Regions from separate parts of the Nostoc sp. TCL26-01 genome, predicted to be linked through region 2. Evidence: riboswitches for the same ligand, from Rfam matches in the RefSeq annotation. Region 2 holds a riboswitch; each other region holds the start of a gene.
What was found. Region 2 has a riboswitch for cyclic di-AMP ahead of FD725_RS01115 (hypothetical protein). Riboswitches for the same ligand answer to the same signal wherever they lie in the genome.

Region 1 (4,315 bases), 460 kb from region 2:
GGATATTTTTCTATGAAGGATTCCATAACACCCAACAATCTATCTGGATGTCCTAGCCAAACTTCTTTACCTTGAGCGAAGGTAAAACCAATATTTTCGTTACCTGTAATAGCTCTAGTATTCCACGGTTCGGCTACCATGTATGCTTGCATTGCGCCAATGCGTACGTTAGTTACCATCTGGGGTGGTGAGACAATAATGACGCGGAACTCTTTTAGAGGATCGACACCAGCCGCCGCCGATATATAACGCACAAAGTATTCGTAAATTGCCGAACTCAACACCACAGCCCAGACTTTGTTTTCTGGTGACTGCTTGTCAAAGTATCCGCGAAAATCCTTACCAAAAGCTTCTAACGCACCTTCGCCATATTTTTCTTGGTATTCGTACCAGGGACGTAAGCCAAAATCCCACATGGCTTTGTTCATCGTCATGGCGTTACCGTGACGGTGGATGGTCATAGCTGCACATAATGGGGCATGGCGTGCGCCCTCCGCACCAATACGGGCGTTGGTGACAGCACCAGATACAACTGGGGAAGCATCTAAGCGTCCAAAAATTAAACCATCACGGGAGTTAGCCCAACTAGCCTCACGGTTGAGTTGGACATTTAAACCATACTTGCGGAAAAAACCTTTTTTCCAAGCGATCGCAAATGGCGCACAATCATTTACAGGCACATATCCGACAATCAAATCTGGTTTTTCTAAATCTCCAGATTTAACTATCGGTTTTACTGCTAAAGCTTCTTCTGTCAAACCTTTAGCTGATCTATCTGCGGAAACTGCACATGAAGATAAAGTAATCCCAGCCGTAGTTGCGCCTATACCTCTAATAAAATCTCGTCGAGTCCAATTATAATCACCCATTGTTGTGACTCCATAATGTTGGGGGCAGTGCTGAGTGCTGAGTGCTGTTAGCGGTAGCGGGGCGTTCAGCTCGTGCTGAGTGGTGGGTAATGGGTAATAGTTTTACCAATGACCAATGACTATTGACTATTGACTATTGACCAATAACTATTGACTATTCCCTATTTAGCCGTTGTCGGACGATGTGTTACTAATTCTTGAATTTTGCCAACTGCGAAATCTAGGATTAATCCGGTTACGCCAATGACGAAGACGGCGAGGAAAACTGAACTCAGGTTTAAACGACTCCATTCATCCCAGACAAAGAAGCCAATGCCTACACCACCTGTCAGCATTTCTACGGCAACGATGACTAGCCAGGCAATCCCTAGACTGATTCGCAAGCCTGTAAAAATGTACGGTAAACTGGCAGGCCAAATAATTTTGGTAATCCTTCGCCAACGGGGTATTTCTAGTACTCGTGCGACATCTAAATAATCTTTGGGAACGCTGGCTACTCCCAAGGCAGTGTTAATAATTGTCGGCCAGAGTGATGTGATAAAAATGACGAAAATAGCTGAGGGATCTGCCAAATTGAAGATAGCTAGAGCAATTGGTAGCCAAGCTAAAGGTGATACTGGTTTGAAAATCTGAATGATGGGATTGAGGGCTAACATTGCAGGTTTAGACATCCCAATCAAAAATCCCAAAGGAATCGCCACTACAGCACCCAGGAGAAAACCCAGTAGTACTCGGCGTAAACTAGCCATCAACAACCAGCCAATGCCCAAGTTACCAGGGCCTCTTTGATAGAATGGGTGCAAGATGTAGTCTAAATTGGCTACCAATGCTTCTGGTGGTGTGGGCATCAGTTCCCGGTTGAGTAGGGCAACAACCCACCACAACAAAATAATCCCCAGAAATCCTAAAATAGGTAGTAAGACTACATCCTTGACAATTACAGGCTTGGCTTTTTTCCACGCAGCTTGACTAGCAACAGCTGCGATCGCTGCTAAATTTAATTGAAACACGCTGATAACCCCAACAGAGCTAAGTACAGGTACAAAAAGACGAGCAGTACCAGCCTCGGACACTGATGAGAACTAAACATTTAGAAAAATGCTGTCTCTTCAGTCTCCTCTCAATGCCTACGAAGTTAGCTGACGGGCTAGGGCTGAGAGATGCCCTTCTCTACTAAAAGTGCTGTTAGCGGTAGCGCGGCGTTTAGCCGGTAATGAGTTATGAGTGCTGAGTTAGACTTTTTGCTTGACTTTCACTCTGACTCTTTAGTTAACACTTTTCTCTGAGATACGCCCCACAATATGGTTCCTCCGCTCCAACTCTACACACTGTAGTTGGTTGGATTAGGCTGACTTACTCTTATAGATAATAGTAAAGAAACAATAACATATTTACCGAGTAAAAACAATCTCCATTTCCGAAAAAGATTCCTATGTTAAAAATTTATACTTATAGATAGAATGAATCAAATCTTTTCATTGGGGATGTAGGCGTGGGATTTACATCTTCGTTACAAAACTATACCTCCGACTTGTTCCTTTGTCCCCTTTATCAAAAATTTATGTCATTGGGCAGGTGAAATTTATAACTTATTGCGCTAAAGGTCACTAGCCTCGTTAAACTAATTTCATACAGAACTAAATTCTTTTATCTCGCAGGCGAATTTAAAATAATGGATTTTAGTCAATTACTGGCTGAAAATACTAACGGTATCATCGCCAAATGGGTTTTAGCTGTTCGTGAGGATAGGCAGATAGAAAGTTCTGATGACTTATCCTACACAGCGATTAAAAACCATATTCCTGATGTGTTTAAGGCAATGGTGAAAGTCCTATCGCCATCTCAAGATGGGGATATTAAATCAATTGTGAAAGCAAGTTGGCAGCATGGGTTACTCCGGGCTGAACAGGGATATGATCCTTCAGAAATTGCCCGTGAATACAGGTTGTTAAGAAAAGTAGTATTTGATACTCTAGAAGAAGATTTATTACAGGGAACACCTGCGGAAGTTGTCCGTTATATGCGTTTAATTGACGCTGTGATTGACGAGGCGATCGCTAGATGTTTTCATAGCTATGTTGGGGAACGTCTACGAGAATTACAACATCTGCAAGCTTCTCTGGCGTTGCATAACGAAGAACTCACACGCTTAGTTAATGCCAATCAAGATAAACTCTCACAATTAGCCCACGAACTCAAGCATCCCTTAACAGCAATTATTGGTTACTCAGATTTATTTTTAAGACAGCAAGAAAGGCAAGCTATCAAGAAAGACACACCTGTCAACATAGAACACATTGAACGTGTATTACGTAATGGTAGACATTTATTACGCCTAATCAATGATGTCTTAGAACTTTCACGGTATGAGGCGGGAAAAATTCAATTTCAACCAGCACCAGTTGACATTCAGGAATTAATCAACAATGTCTGCGAAATGTTGGAACCCCTAGCAGCCGAGAAAAATTTAGCCATTGTGGTGGATTTGGCAGACGCACCACCAGAAGTAATCACAGATTCCTTTCAATTGCAACAGATTGTCACAAATCTTGTGAGCAACGCCATCCGTTATACAGAATCAGGGACTATTAGTATAGTGTGTCAGGTAGTAGATGATCACAAGTGGGCGATCGCTGTTGCCGATACAGGGATTGGTATTCCTCCAAAAGATCAAGCCAAGGTATTTGAACCATATTATCGTGTTAGTTCTAAAGAGCGTCCCTACCTTCCCGACAGCACTGGTTTGGGTTTAGCAATAGTTTCCCGATTAGTTAAACTCTTACAAGGGGAAATCAGCCTGGTTTCAGAAGTAGGAGTGGGTTCCACTTTCACTGTAACTTTGCCTTTGCAGATAGAGAGTTAAGAGAATAGGCGATCGCTTTGGATATGACCATGCTTAACCCTCATAATTGAAGATCACCCTAAATCTACACCACTGGCTACAACGCAGAAAACCCATCTAATCCAGTCTATCTTCTGAAAAAAGGGGAATTTAAATCTAAATTCCCCTCTTTTTCAAGGGAGTTAGGGTATAGTAAAAACTTCACTCAACCGTTTGAGCTATAGTCCTAGCACAGATAGAACATCGCTAGCGTGAGTGGTTGTATTGACACTCGCATCAACATGAATGATTTTGCCATTGGGGTCAATCACATAAGTGACACGCTTGGCATAGCCGCCACCATCGACATCAAAAGCTTTGATTAAGCTTTGGTTGGTGTCAGCTAGCAGGGGAAAATTCAAATTATATTTTTGAGTGAATGCCTGGTGAGAAGCTTCATCATCGGCACTGACTCCCAAGACAACCACATCTTTATTTTGATAATCAGCTTGGGCATCCCGGAAACTACAAGCTTGCTTCGTGCAGCCTGGGGTGTCATCTTTGGGGTAAAAATACAATACTACTGTCTTCCCAGCAAAATCAGCTAGCGAAACGGTGTTGCCGT
Region 2 (4,315 bases):
GGGTGAATAATAAATTCTTATTTGTGCAAGTAGCGTTTTTTTCCGCAGTGGCGCACACAACAGGTAGTCTGTTGAGAATACCTGTTTTGATAAATCTCAGAGTCCCGTTATCATAATTTCTCTGAAATCTGTAAGATACCTGCTGACATCGTTTCTCCGGTGATAAACCCGAAAAATAACTAGAAACCCAATAAACTAGCGGTATTTTCCGGTTATCTTGGGTGAAAACAAAGGTTGTGGGTACAGATGCTCCCTGATATTGGCTCTTATCGCAAACAAAGGTAGGACTTCCCCCGTAGCTTGGTTGATTGAGCATAGTTGCTGTAACAAAGGTAGTTAGCACCCCCACACCAAAAACTCTCGTACCCCATGTTAAGACTTGACTAGATGTCTCCAGGTTCATAAATACAACTTAATTAAGACAAAGTAAATACGCCAAGCTACAAACGCAAACCGATATATTTCGGATTATCTTTTTCATATATGTTCTGAAATTACCATATTTATCTAGATTTTCAGCAAAACTAGGGGGTTGAAGTCTGCTAATTCTGTTAAATTTATCACTATCATGATTGATAAGTGTAACAGTATGTGTAGGGTGAGTTTAGACAAAGCAATCACACCGAACAATTAAACATAGCGGCGATGACTCACCATATTTTAAAAGCTACCAAGTCAACTGTACATTTAGGAGGTTTTTCTCATCTCCTAGAACCATCACTGACTGTAGATTCAGGTGACACAATTGATGTAGAAACATACACTGGTTACTACATTTACGACAAAGCACCAAGAGAGTTTCTCACCCCAGAATTTCTGGATATCTGCCAAAATCTACCTCCAGAAAGAAAAATTGCGGCTGGGCCACATTTACTAACCGGGCCAATTTATGTAAGGGACGCAGAACCAGGGGATGTTGTAGAGGTAAGATTAGAAGCGATCGCTCCTAGTTTACCCATAGGATTTAATGCTATTCGCTCAGGTTGGGGAGCTTTACCTCATCAATTTACTCAACCCGCTTTGCGATTTATCACTCTCGATTTAGTCAACCAACTGACTGAATTTCCTGTGAATAGCGGCATTAAAATTCCTCTCAAGCCTTTTTTTGGTATTCTGGGAGTTGCCACCCCAGAAAATGCTCGTTCATCCGTTCCCCCTGGCAATTATGGTGGTAACATTGATAACCGTGAACTCCAAGCAGGCTCTAGAATATTTTTGCCTGTTTTTGTCCCAGGTGCATTATTTTCTATTGGTGATGGACATTCAGCTCAAGGAGATGGAGAAGTGAATGTTACAGCCATTGAAACTTCTATGAATGGTCGGATTCAGTTAAAACTCCGCAAAGATTTGCATTTTGTCACACCCATTGCCGACACAGCAACTGATATTATCACAATGGGTTTTGCCCCAACTTTAGATGCGGCTTTAGAACTGGCACTCCAAAACATGATTGATTTTTTAACAAAGTTTGCAAATTTGTCCCCAGAAGATGCTTATGTTTTGTGCAGTTTAGCTGTCAATTTTCACATCACGCAAGTTGTCAATAGCCCCCATAAAGGAATTCATGGTTTGCTATCTAAAGCAATTTTGTCATCTAAAATAAGTTTATAGTTAAAGAAAAACTCACAATTTTGTATGTCTAATTTACTCTGGCAACTGTTGTTAATTGGTTTGGTAGCTGGTGTCGCAGGCGGAATGTTTGGTATTGGTGGTGGGGCTATCATGGTTCCAGCAATGGTACTATTAATAGGTCTTGATCAAAAATTTGCCACTGGTACTTCTATCGCTGCGCAAATTTTACCCATTGGACTGTTAGGAGCAGCAGTTTACTATCGCAGTGGCAATATTAATTTTAAATATGCTGTGATTATTGCTGTAGGTTTATTAATTGGTAACTTATTTGGAGCTATGTTTGCTACTCAACCATTTATTACCAGTGAAACCATGAAAAAGCTTTATGGCATATTTTTATTATTAATTGGTTTTAGATATTTGTTAGTACGTTAACAGAACTTACGTATAAAGTATAGTATTGGGAAATACCTGCGCCATTTTTTGTAGGTCGGGTTGAGTGCAGGGAAGCCCAGTACTACGAATTAAGACTTTTTCGATTTGGCGAAGGTATTGAAGAATCTGGTTCCAAATTATATCTTTTTGTTTACCAACTTGTCCAATTTTACCATAACGCGATAACATTGCAGAGAATATTTAAGTTAGTCTGCCTAATCCCACGTTTATCCTGACACCATAGCGTGTATAAGGGTAAACCAGGAACGGAGGAACCAAGTTAGGGGCGTATCTCCCATCAAAGCTCAAGTGTAAAAGATAATTTTTTCACTCTAGGCTTTAAAGCAATTAAGAGAAGGACATCTCTCAGTCCTAGCCCGTCAGCTAACTTCGTAGGCATTGAGAGGAGATTGAACGATCAGCATTTTTACAACTAATGCTTGTCGTCAGTATCCTTGGCTGGTATGTTTGCTCATCGTTTTACCCGCGATACTGGAAACAAAGACTTTACAGTCTGCCAAAAAATATACCTATATGTGTCATAGGTATTAAAGTTTTTGCGTAGCTTAAACGTGCTTACTTGTCAAAACAATTCTGAACAGATTAGGAGGAAAAATGTCTATTCAAAATCGTAATTCTTTTAGTGATGTTAACTTTTTACCAGAGCATAAGTTTAAGTTAATTGGCGAGTATGCAGGTAAAAAACTGTTATTAATTGGTAAAACTAATGGTTATGGTGATCCGATTGTAGCTGCTAGTCACAGTCATGAACCTAACCAAGAAGATTTATATGCCTATGATCTTTATGAGTTGATGAAGTGTAGTCACGAATTAGTGAATATTACCGAAGAAATTTAGGAAATCAAATCATCCAGTAATTTAGCAATATCCTAAATATAGAACTCATATTTGATTTCTAAAAATTAGGTACTGGCGTGTCTAGACTAAAATGTTGCAATGTAAAAGATGGAAAATCAGGGTAATGTCCAACTTAAACATCTTTATCCGATTTTTAAACCCCAAGAAACAGATAGTTCTAATGCAAAACTTTAGCCTTGCCACGCCACTACAAATACTTAATTTTATTCAAAAATCAAATAGGAGTCCTATACAACTTTAATTTATGCAAACAAATATTATAAATTCAGTACGCACACAGTTTTATAATTGGCATAAGTATCGCTGTGCCTATCAAGTTTATCAACCTAAAAACTCTACTCCTGAACCAATCCCTTTACTACTCATTCATCCCATTGGTGTAGGCTTATCAGGAAAATTTTGGCAACGCTTTTGTCATGAATGGTTAAAAGCAGAAGATCAGCGTCTGATTTATGTCCCTGATCTGTTGGGGTGTGGTGCAAGTGATCAACCTCATGTGGCTTATACACCTAAAGATTGGGCAGAACAATTACATTACTTTTTACAAAATGTAGTCAAAAAGCCAGTGATTGTTATAGTCCAAGGCGCTTTGTTCCCGGTAGCGATTGAATTAGTTCAACTGGAATTAAACTTAATTGCTGGGTTGATACTTTCAGGACCACCAACTTGGCCAGTAATCACAAAACCATCATCCAAAAGTCAACAAAAAATCGCTTGGAATATCTTTAATTCTCCTGTTGGTAATGCCTTTTATCGCTATGCACGGACACCAAAATTCCTGCGTTCTTTTTCTACACAGCGCTTGTTTGCTCAAGCAGATACTGTTGATGCAGAATGGCTAGATACTTTAGTTGCAGGTGCGGCAAATATCTCTAGTCGCCACGCTGTATTTTCATTTTTAGCGGGATTTTGGCGACAGGATTATACAAATTTAATCGCAGCTATTAAACAACCCACATTGGTAGTCATGGGTGAATCAGCATCAAGTATCAGTAAAGAAGGTAAAACAGAAACACCTGACGACACTTTAGCTGATTATCTGGCTTGTTTACCACAAGGTCATGGGGTGAAGATACCGGGACGCAATGTTTTACCTTATGAGTCTACCGGGGAATTTGTGCGAGCGATCGCTCCTTTTGTTGCTAAGTTTTGATTACCTTGACTGAATCACTGACTATTGTTGCGGTTTTTTACCTAAATATGACCAGATAACTGTAAATTTTTCTTAAAGTAACCGTAAAATTACACAAGAATTTCTGGTGCGGCAAATTGAGATATTGCTCTAAAAATAACGATACAACCTTGATTGGATATGGGTTTGAGCTATTACGTAAGTAAAATTACAATATATTTTTTTTGTAAATGTATCGTTGTGATACTAGCGCCATAAGTAAATTAACGGTAATCTCCAAAATATGCATTTGAGGTA
Region 3 (4,315 bases), 450 kb from region 2:
CGGAGGATTTGATGGCAAAGATCGCACCATCACGGCAGCAGATACGACAATTTTCTATGATATTCCCGACACCTTACCTAAACAACCAGCCGAACACTCAACATTTTTATGGAGATCCAGGAGTCTGTGGTTAATGACTCAAGCCGCCCGTTGGGGACAGATTAAGGAATTCCCTAAAAATGCCAATCAACTAGCCGAAAAAGGCTGGAGAACAGATTTATATCGAGAGATAGCCTCAGAAATGGGCATTGAGTGTCCCAAGGATGATTACAAAGTTGAGCCTGCCGAAGTATTTATAGATAATAAAGGTTTTGATCCTAGTGATCCCGTTGGTTATCTCAATAGTTTCGCCATTAGGGCTAATGCTCCTACTCGTTTTTTCTTGTCTTGAAAATAGGGTTTAGAGGCTATAAGCTAGTATTTTTCCTCAAAAATCATCTTGCTTCTACACCTCTAAATCCTTTAGTTAATAGTGCTAATTTTTTAGGAGCATTTGATATGGAATATACACCGTTAGTAGTAGATACTCAACAAAAAGTCATGTCCCGCCATAACTTTTTAGAAATTGAAAATTTAGTCAAGTCTTATCCCACACCAGATAAAAGTAACTTCGTGGTTTTAGATGGTGTGAATTTAACAATTGGTGAAGACGAGTTTATTTCTGTGATTGGGCATTCTGGCTGCGGTAAATCAACTTTGTTAAAAATTGTAGCGGGTTTAGAAAAAGCTACCTCCGGCTCAGTAAAGTTAGATGGGAAAGAAATCCGTCAACCAGGAGCTGAAAGGATGATGGTATTTCAAAACTATTCCCTATTACCTTGGTTAACTGTCAGAGAAAATATCCGTCTCGCTGTAGATGAAGTGTTAAAAAATGCTAAACGTTCCGAAAAAATTAGCATTGTGAACGAACACTTGGCGATGGTAAACTTGACGGCGGCAGCAGATAAATATCCTGATGAAATTTCTGGAGGTATGAAACAAAGAGTAGGCATTGCTAGAGCCTTAGCAATTCGTCCAAAAATGCTGCTGATGGATGAACCTTTTGGCGCATTGGATGCTTTAACAAGAGGTAAATTGCAAAGGCAAGTATTAGATATTTGGGAAAATCATCGCCAAGCAGTAATGATGATTACCCACGATGTCGATGAAGCGATTTATATGAGCGATCGCATCGTTTTAATGACTAATGGGCCAGCTGCTAATATTGGAGAAATATTAGAAGTACCATTTCCTCATCCACGTGATAGATCGGCAATGCGAAACACCAAAGAATATTTTGAACTTCGCAACCACGCCCTCAATTTCCTCGACAAATATTTTACCCAAGAAGAGTAAAATAGACTATGATTTCTTTTAGTGGGTAGCCTAATTCAAATTCAATTTTGATGAGTTTGAAACGGAGGAACCAAATTATGGGGCGCATCTTGCTGAGAGTAGAGATTTAAGTTTCACTCATTACTCAAAACTCATCACCGGCTAAACGCCGCGCTACCGCTAACAGCACTCAACAAGAGAGACACCTTCCAGTCTTAGCCCGTCAGCTAACTCCGTCGGCAATGGAAGGAACCCCCAAGACTTTGGCTTGCATACCAGTTGTTATTGGGGTTTCCTTGCGGATATGATTGTCCGTCTCTACCCTGCTTCTCATTGATTGTTCGTTAAGCTTAGGAGAAGTTAAAGCTGTGAAAGTTAAGCCAATGTTAGCCCGCTTACAAAGCGCGATGGGACGTGATGATTTAATTGACAAAATGATATTGTTACCAGAACCAAGAAAACTGTTAACAAAAAAGGTGCAAACAACAACGTCAATTAACTTAATTGTTGGTTATGATGCTTCTCCTAACAGTCATACTGCACTTGATATCGCATTTTGGATTGCCCATCAAACAAGACTAGCTACAAATGAACAAGTGACAGTCCAAGCTGTTTATGTAGTAGAAGAAGCGTCACAGCCTGATTATTCTAACGTTTTGCATTTTACCAAACGCTTACCGACACTGGAGTGTCAAGTTAGCGAAGTCACTAAGTCTATCACATCTGTTTTAACTCCATCAAAACTAGCAAGAATAAAGTCATATCTCCAAACAGAAACAATCACACCTCTGCAAGAAGCAGATAGAATTCTTTGGCAAGCACGCAGTTTAGCTGAAGAATGGCAAGGTTCTTTCAAATCTCATTTGCGGTTTGGCTGTGTGAGTACAGAACTGAAAAAAGTGGCAGAATCGGAATCTGCTGATATCCTATTTTTAGGATGTCAATCTGTGTATCATCCTCTCATTGCAGCCTTTGGTGCTAATTTCCCTTGTGCCGTCATCGGTATTCCCAATTGCATAGATGAATAAACCACATATAGGATTTCAGAAATTATTCTTCTGAAATAAAATGTGCAAATTCAGCCACCTATACTTAGGTGGTTTTTTTCGCTATTATGCAACCAAACAAATTGTGAGAGGTTAGTGTGGAAAATTGGCAAGCGATTCTGAGTGCGATCGCATTTATCGGGGTGATCATCTTAGTCATGACAGAATGGGTACATCTCACCGTTGCTGCTTTACTGGGAGCATTATTACTAGTATTTACCAACGTCATGACTTTGCAGGAGGCTGTTGGTTACATCGGTAATAGTCACGGTACAATAGGTCTATTCTTTGGTGTAATGGTGTTAGTCAGAGCATTTGAGCCTACCAAAATATTTGATTATATCGCCACTCAAATAGTCCTACTTGCTAAAGGTGATGGTAAACGTCTACTACTGGGTATTGTCGCTCTTGTAACTCCCATTTGTGCAGTTTTACCCAACGCCACTACTGTAATGTTATTAGCACCACTAATTCCCCCAATGGCACAGGAAGTAGGAGTAAATTTTGTTCCTTTATTAATCTTAATGGTGTTTGTTGCCAATAGCGCCGGGCTATTAACATTAGTTGGTGATCCTGCTACTTTTATTGTCGGTGATGCTGTTAACATCAGTTTTATAGAGTATCTCCAAAAATTAAGTTTAGGCGGTGTTATTGCTGTGGTGACAGTCACAGCGACGCTACCATTTTTATTCCGCAAAATTTGGCATACCAAACTAGAAAATCTCGAAGAATTGCCACATCCCCAAATTAATCATCCACGAGTTTTAACGCTTGGGGCTTTTATCATCGCTTTCGTGCTGCTATTTTTTGTCATTGGTGAATCTTTGCCATTTCCCATTTCCCCAGCTGCGGTGGCTTTGTTAGGTGCAGCCTTGGCTTTATTGCTATCTCATCAAAGTAAAATTGATTCAGTCAACAATATTTTACGTGATGTAGATTGGAGTACATTGATATTTTTTATGAGTATCTTTGTGTTGATTGGCGGCTTAGAGAAAACAGGGATAATTAGTAGTCTGTCAGGAATATTATCAGTTGTTCTTGGTAAAAATATTATTTTAGGTTCTCTAGTTTTATTATTTTTTGTGGGTATACTATCTAGCGTCGTCCCCAATATTCCGTTAGTGGTGGGGATGGTTCCTTTACTGAAACAATATATCGTCACCGTAGGATTAGCACCAGCCGAAGTTTTAGCACAAGACTTTCAAGGGCAATTTCCCCCAGAGGTATTGCCATTATTTTATGCCATGATGTTTGGCGCTACCTTGGGAGGAAATGGCACACTCGTCGGTGCGTCTTCTAACATTGTGGCGGCGGGAATTTCTGAACAACATGGACGACGGATTTCTTTTAAAACTTTTCTTCATTATGGCATTCCCATCACAATCCTACAGCTAATAACCTCAGCATTATATGTGTTGATTAGGTTCTTAATCTAACAGCACATTATAGGAAATATTATTTATTTCAATAGAAAATTACATATTCTTATGATTTAAGGAGTGTATGGTTGCATACCATGCTCTAAAATGCTGATATTGGGTCAAAATATCAATATTCAGCATTCATCAGGATTGTCAATTATGAACTTACCAGAAGAATATAGTGCTAATAACACAGTAGAGATAGAAAACGGGAGTATAAACTCGGCTATAAATCTACAGCAAACTCATAACAGTATAAGTGAAATTAATAACTTAGATAAAATTCGAGATATTCTCTTTGGCAACCAAATGCGGGAGTTGGAAAAGAGGTTTACTCGTTTAGAAGAACGGATGGTAAAAGAATTCTCTCATGTACGGGATGAAGCAAAGCAACGTTTAGATGCCGTAGAAATATATGTAACAAAAGAAATTGAAGCTTTAGGAGAACTTTTGAAAAATGAACAAATAGAGCGCGAATCTGAGTTAAAAGTAATTACTGAAGAATATAAATTTATCAATACATCTCTAGAAAAG
Region 4 (4,315 bases), 510 kb from region 2:
AATTAATTGATTCTTTGGCGTTACTTTTAACTACTGGATCATCAGAGATGAGGTTAATAACAATGGGAACTCCGACTGAAATTAATGTCGTACTAAAAAAAATTGCCCCATGACACAGAGATGATAGCAATTTGCGCTTGTCGGAATCATATGTTGCTTGCATCCTGGTGGCTCCTTAATTGTTTTCTAATTATGATTTTAATTGTTGGTTTATAACTTTCATACTAGAGCTTACCGTAAATAGCCAGGATTGCAAATTTTCCTGGAGATAGATTGACTTTGGGTTTTATGCACCAAATTTCGACTCTGGTTTACCGAACATACCATTTCACGTTAATCATGATACAGATAAATTATGTAGAGACGTTGCAATGCAACGTCTCTACTGTTTCTGTTTTTAGGCAGCCATCATCGCTTTTTTCTGAGTGACTGCTGTGGGTTGGGCTAATAGATGCGTGTATAGCTGAGTTAGTCGAGATGCGACACTGTACCAACTAAAGGCAATTTCTACACGCTGGCGACCGGCTGCACCTAATTGATCTCGCCAATCTGGGTTAGTTAAAATCCGGTCTATAGCAGCAGCGAAGGCTAATTTATCTTGAGGAGGAGCGAGTAAACCTGTGACTTCGGGTATGACTGTAAACTGTAATCCACCTACAGCACTTGCTACTACAGGAGTTTTACTAGCCATAGCTTCGATTGCTACTAAACCGAAGGGTTCATAGTGGCTAGGGACAACGCAAACATCGGCAGCAGCGTAGTAGAATGGCAGGATTTCATGATCTAGACGACCAGCAAAGTTTGTGCAATCTGTTAGTTCTAATTCCCCAACAATATTAGCAATGCGATCGCGCTCAATACCATCACTTTTTCCAGGACGGCTACCACCACCAATTACTAGTTGTAGGTTAGCTTTACCTCTCAAACTAGATTCTCCCACGGCTCTGACTAAGGTTTCAATGCCTTTACGGCGGTCAAACCGACCAACATAAAATACCATTTTGGCATCAGGGGCAATTCCTAGTTTTTCCCTGGCCTGTAACCGTTCAATATTGCCAAAATTATCAATATCAGTACCACAAGGAATCATCTCAATTCGCCCTTTTCTGGAAACCAAGGTACGCAGATGTTGCTGTTCTTGAGGACTGGTGGCTACTACTTGGTCTACCGTTTCTAAACAAGCTTTTTCTATGGCTAGTCGCTGAGTGGCTATGGGTGGAATATCTGCAATTGTGCTATATTTAATCGCTCCTAATGAGTGATATGTATGCACCTGAATCATGGGTTGCTGCTTTTTCAGTTGCATCCCTACCCAAGACGACAGCCAGTAATTAGTGTGAATTAACGGGTAAGAGTATCCATGAAGCTGCTGGAATTTTTGGAACTCAGCCATAAACTCTGGTAAGTGACCAAATAATTGATCTCGCCCGATAAATTCACATGGCCCTGCTTTTAATCTGATGGTACGACAATTGGGACTATGTTGAGCGATCGCTGCTTGTTCAGGACTACTACGACGAGTAAACATATCAACTTGCCAACCTTGCTCGGCTAAAGCATAGCCTACTTGCCGGACATAAACATTCTGACCACCAGCTTCTTCTTGACCGATTTCTACAGCTGGGTCGCCATCAACAGAAATCAATGCAATGCGATACTTTTTACTTGGGAACATAGTGAGCTTCACCTCAAATCAACTACTCCCACCTCAAACACCAGAATTTAGACATAGCAAATCTTACCTCTGGTCAAGGGTAGGTAAAACGAAGCGTAAAGCTACCAGCCAAGGACACTGACGACAGACATTGTTTGTAAAAATGCTGCTCGGTCAATCTCCTCTCAATGCCGACGAAGTTAGCTGACGGGCTAGAACTGAGAGATGTCCTTTTTGGATAATCCAAAATAAGCCCCAAGTTTGGTTCCTCCGTTCCTTGGTTACCCTGATGTTTGGGTAGACAAAAGATTAGGCAGACTGATTTATATTTCTCAAATACATTAGCTTGTAACCAGAATATAGTCAATAGTTTTGATAAAAAAACTCTCTTAAATCACCTGTAAACTGTTTACTGAATCTCTTTCCCAGACAAAATTAAATCAGCTTCATCAAGCTAATCTTGGCTTAGTTAGAGTTAATTGATACCCCGCGCATCATCTCGCAAATAAATCACAAATTCTCTAACTTTTAAGAGAAATTTCTAGAAAAATCAGAATTTTTCTGAGCAAATGTCTATCTTTGACTAAGAGGATATTTCAACAGACCCCACCCTCTCAATCTCCCTCAATACAGTTTGGTTAATGTCATGGCGATCGTTCGTTGTTCGGCGAAGCCGTTCTCGAAGAGTAAGCGTTCCTTAAGGGTAGCAAAGCAATCCCAGAAACTTGGCGATCGCTTCCTTACTCATATCTTGCACCAAGCGACTGGAAGTCGCGGCTACACAGGCAAAACCCGCCTGCGCGGGTTTCAAACACTTGATGTTGCGTTAGTCCGCGTAGGCGGACTTTGTTTGTATAGCCGCGATTTCTAATCGCTGGGGCTAGGTGCAAGATGTGAGCTTACGTCGCAATAACAAACCAGAGAGCAAAGATACCATGAACCAAAAACTGCTAAATTCCATCAAAGTCAACAGACTAAGCTGGCCGTAAGGTCACAATCCTCTGCATCGAACTCACGTTCAATTAAGCTTGATGTTAAATTACTACAAAAATCTCATCTGAAAATTCTCATAAATACTACTTTTGATAATTGACAATAAGTAAAACTCTTAATTAGACATAATTCCAGCTTTTATGTCTAAAAATATCTGTTGCAAGACTTGCTTTTAAAAACTTAATTACTAAAAATAAAGAAGGGATTTAAAAATCTCATAGTCAATTTCGATCATTTGACCCTTCTACCCTAGTCCGCTTACGCGGGCTTTTTTTTATTAGTCCATGGTCAATAGTCAATGGTCAATGGTTCATAGTCAAAATCAAGTTTTTTTGGACTGTTGACTATTGACAAAAAAGCCAGAAAATTTAGTGACACTGCATAACCCGAATTTCTCACGAAATTAATCAAACCGAAGTCCAGAGGTTGTAGGGGCGGGTTTACGAGATATTCGTGGATGATGCAAGCATATTTGTGAACCCGCCCCTACCGTTTTGTGAGAAATGCGGGATAAGTCCTAGTAAGATAGAGTGCAGGTGAGTAACTTATCTCAAATAATTATGGCTTTCATCACGGAAAAATCTTCACTAAAACAAACATCGATAATAGTTCAACAAGTTCCTGCCCCTGATACAACTCCCCAAGATCCGCTAATTTCTAAAGGTTGGCAACGTGAACAGTATATCGGCATCTCTATTTTGTTTATTAGTCTAATTGCTGCTGTCGGCTTCTTGAGTCGTAGATTTGAATATGCTTTGATTTTCGCTTTTGCTTTAAGTATTGCTCTGATTATTTTCTTTCTTATTGTTTAAGGTCATTTATATTTGGCATTTTCGTTATCTTTGGCGCTATAGAACTAGTACTTGATTATTGTTGGCGTAGCCTGTGCTTACACAAAAAACTCTACAAGTCGATAGACTTCTTACCCATTACCCATTACCCATTACCTATTCCCTCAATCTCACTCAGGAATCACTGGACTGGTGGGATCTAAAGTGGTTGTAAAGACAAAATAAATCACCCCAGCGCCCAAAATCATCACAGCTAGACTAAACAAAATTACCCAACGATCTGCGGGTTCGTAAGTATCTTCTTCAATGTCACGGCGTACAGCAAAATAATGTCCTGTGGACAGCCAGACTGTGATTAATCCGACAAGGGAAAATACTAAACCCAACTTCCAGCCAGTACCAGGACGAGGGACTAAGGGAACTTGAAAGGCTCTTAAACGCACAATGACAACACCAAAACCTAACAAAGCTATGCCAGTCCGCATCCAAGCTAGATAAGTGCGTTCGTTTGCTAGGTGATCTCGTACTCGTGAAGGATTGAGTTTTGTTAACTTTTTCTTCTCTGCCAGTTGTTCAGTATCTTGTGACTTTAATTGCATTAGTAGTGTCCTGATTCCCAAGGAGGAGCCTCTCCAAAAAATCCTTAAGTAGTAACAAACTTCTTTCCAGAGAGTTTGCCACCAGTGCCAACGCTGTGCTTTTGTAAAATGTCCGATTTGTTTGTTCATTTTTCAAAATATATTTTAATGCAGATATGAAAATAACACAACCTAAATACAGCATTTCTTGGTTAGCGCTGGATAATGACAGACTCTTGAGTAGGCACATAAACAAGAAGTGTATTTATAATGCCTAGAGTATTTTAATCTCTAAATTC

Region 1: it holds a riboswitch for cyclic di-AMP, as region 2 does, so the genes downstream of both, ntrB (nitrate ABC transporter permease) here and FD725_RS01115 (hypothetical protein) in region 2, are expected to answer to the same signal.
Region 3: it holds a riboswitch for cyclic di-AMP, as region 2 does, so the genes downstream of both, FD725_RS03045 (universal stress protein) here and FD725_RS01115 (hypothetical protein) in region 2, are expected to answer to the same signal.
Region 4: it holds a riboswitch for cyclic di-AMP, as region 2 does, so the genes downstream of both, FD725_RS03315 (glycosyltransferase) here and FD725_RS01115 (hypothetical protein) in region 2, are expected to answer to the same signal.

The regions. Positions count from the first base shown of each region.
Region 1 covers NZ_CP040297.1:733,913-738,227, forward strand. Annotated here, with positions in the region: gene FD725_RS03055 (ABC transporter substrate-binding protein) at 1-869, opposite strand, end outside; gene ntrB (nitrate ABC transporter permease) at 1,031-1,879, opposite strand; cyclic di-AMP (ydaO/yuaA leader) riboswitch at 1,979-2,229, opposite strand; gene FD725_RS03065 (sensor histidine kinase) at 2,542-3,732, shown strand; gene FD725_RS03070 (peroxiredoxin) at 3,930-4,315, opposite strand, start outside.
Region 2 covers NZ_CP040297.1:277,601-281,915, reverse strand. Annotated here, with positions in the region: gene FD725_RS01135 (COP23 domain-containing protein) at 1-403, opposite strand, end outside; gene FD725_RS01130 (acetamidase/formamidase family protein) at 646-1,611, shown strand; gene FD725_RS01125 (sulfite exporter TauE/SafE family protein) at 1,636-2,007, shown strand; gene FD725_RS01120 (hypothetical protein) at 2,014-2,196, opposite strand; cyclic di-AMP (ydaO/yuaA leader) riboswitch at 2,210-2,421, shown strand; gene FD725_RS01115 (hypothetical protein) at 2,623-2,865, shown strand; gene FD725_RS01110 (alpha/beta fold hydrolase) at 3,131-4,039, shown strand.
Region 3 covers NZ_CP040297.1:729,415-733,729, reverse strand. Annotated here, with positions in the region: gene FD725_RS03055 (ABC transporter substrate-binding protein) at 1-391, shown strand, start outside; gene FD725_RS03050 (ABC transporter ATP-binding protein) at 499-1,335, shown strand; cyclic di-AMP (ydaO/yuaA leader) riboswitch at 1,353-1,568, shown strand; gene FD725_RS03045 (universal stress protein) at 1,698-2,342, shown strand; gene FD725_RS03040 (SLC13 family permease) at 2,459-3,796, shown strand; gene FD725_RS03035 (hypothetical protein) at 3,941-4,315, shown strand, end outside.
Region 4 covers NZ_CP040297.1:790,525-794,839, forward strand. Annotated here, with positions in the region: gene FD725_RS03310 (DUF4870 domain-containing protein) at 1-163, opposite strand, end outside; gene FD725_RS03315 (glycosyltransferase) at 398-1,675, opposite strand; cyclic di-AMP (ydaO/yuaA leader) riboswitch at 1,829-1,980, opposite strand; gene FD725_RS03320 (hypothetical protein) at 3,208-3,459, shown strand; gene FD725_RS03325 (YidH family protein) at 3,609-4,166, opposite strand.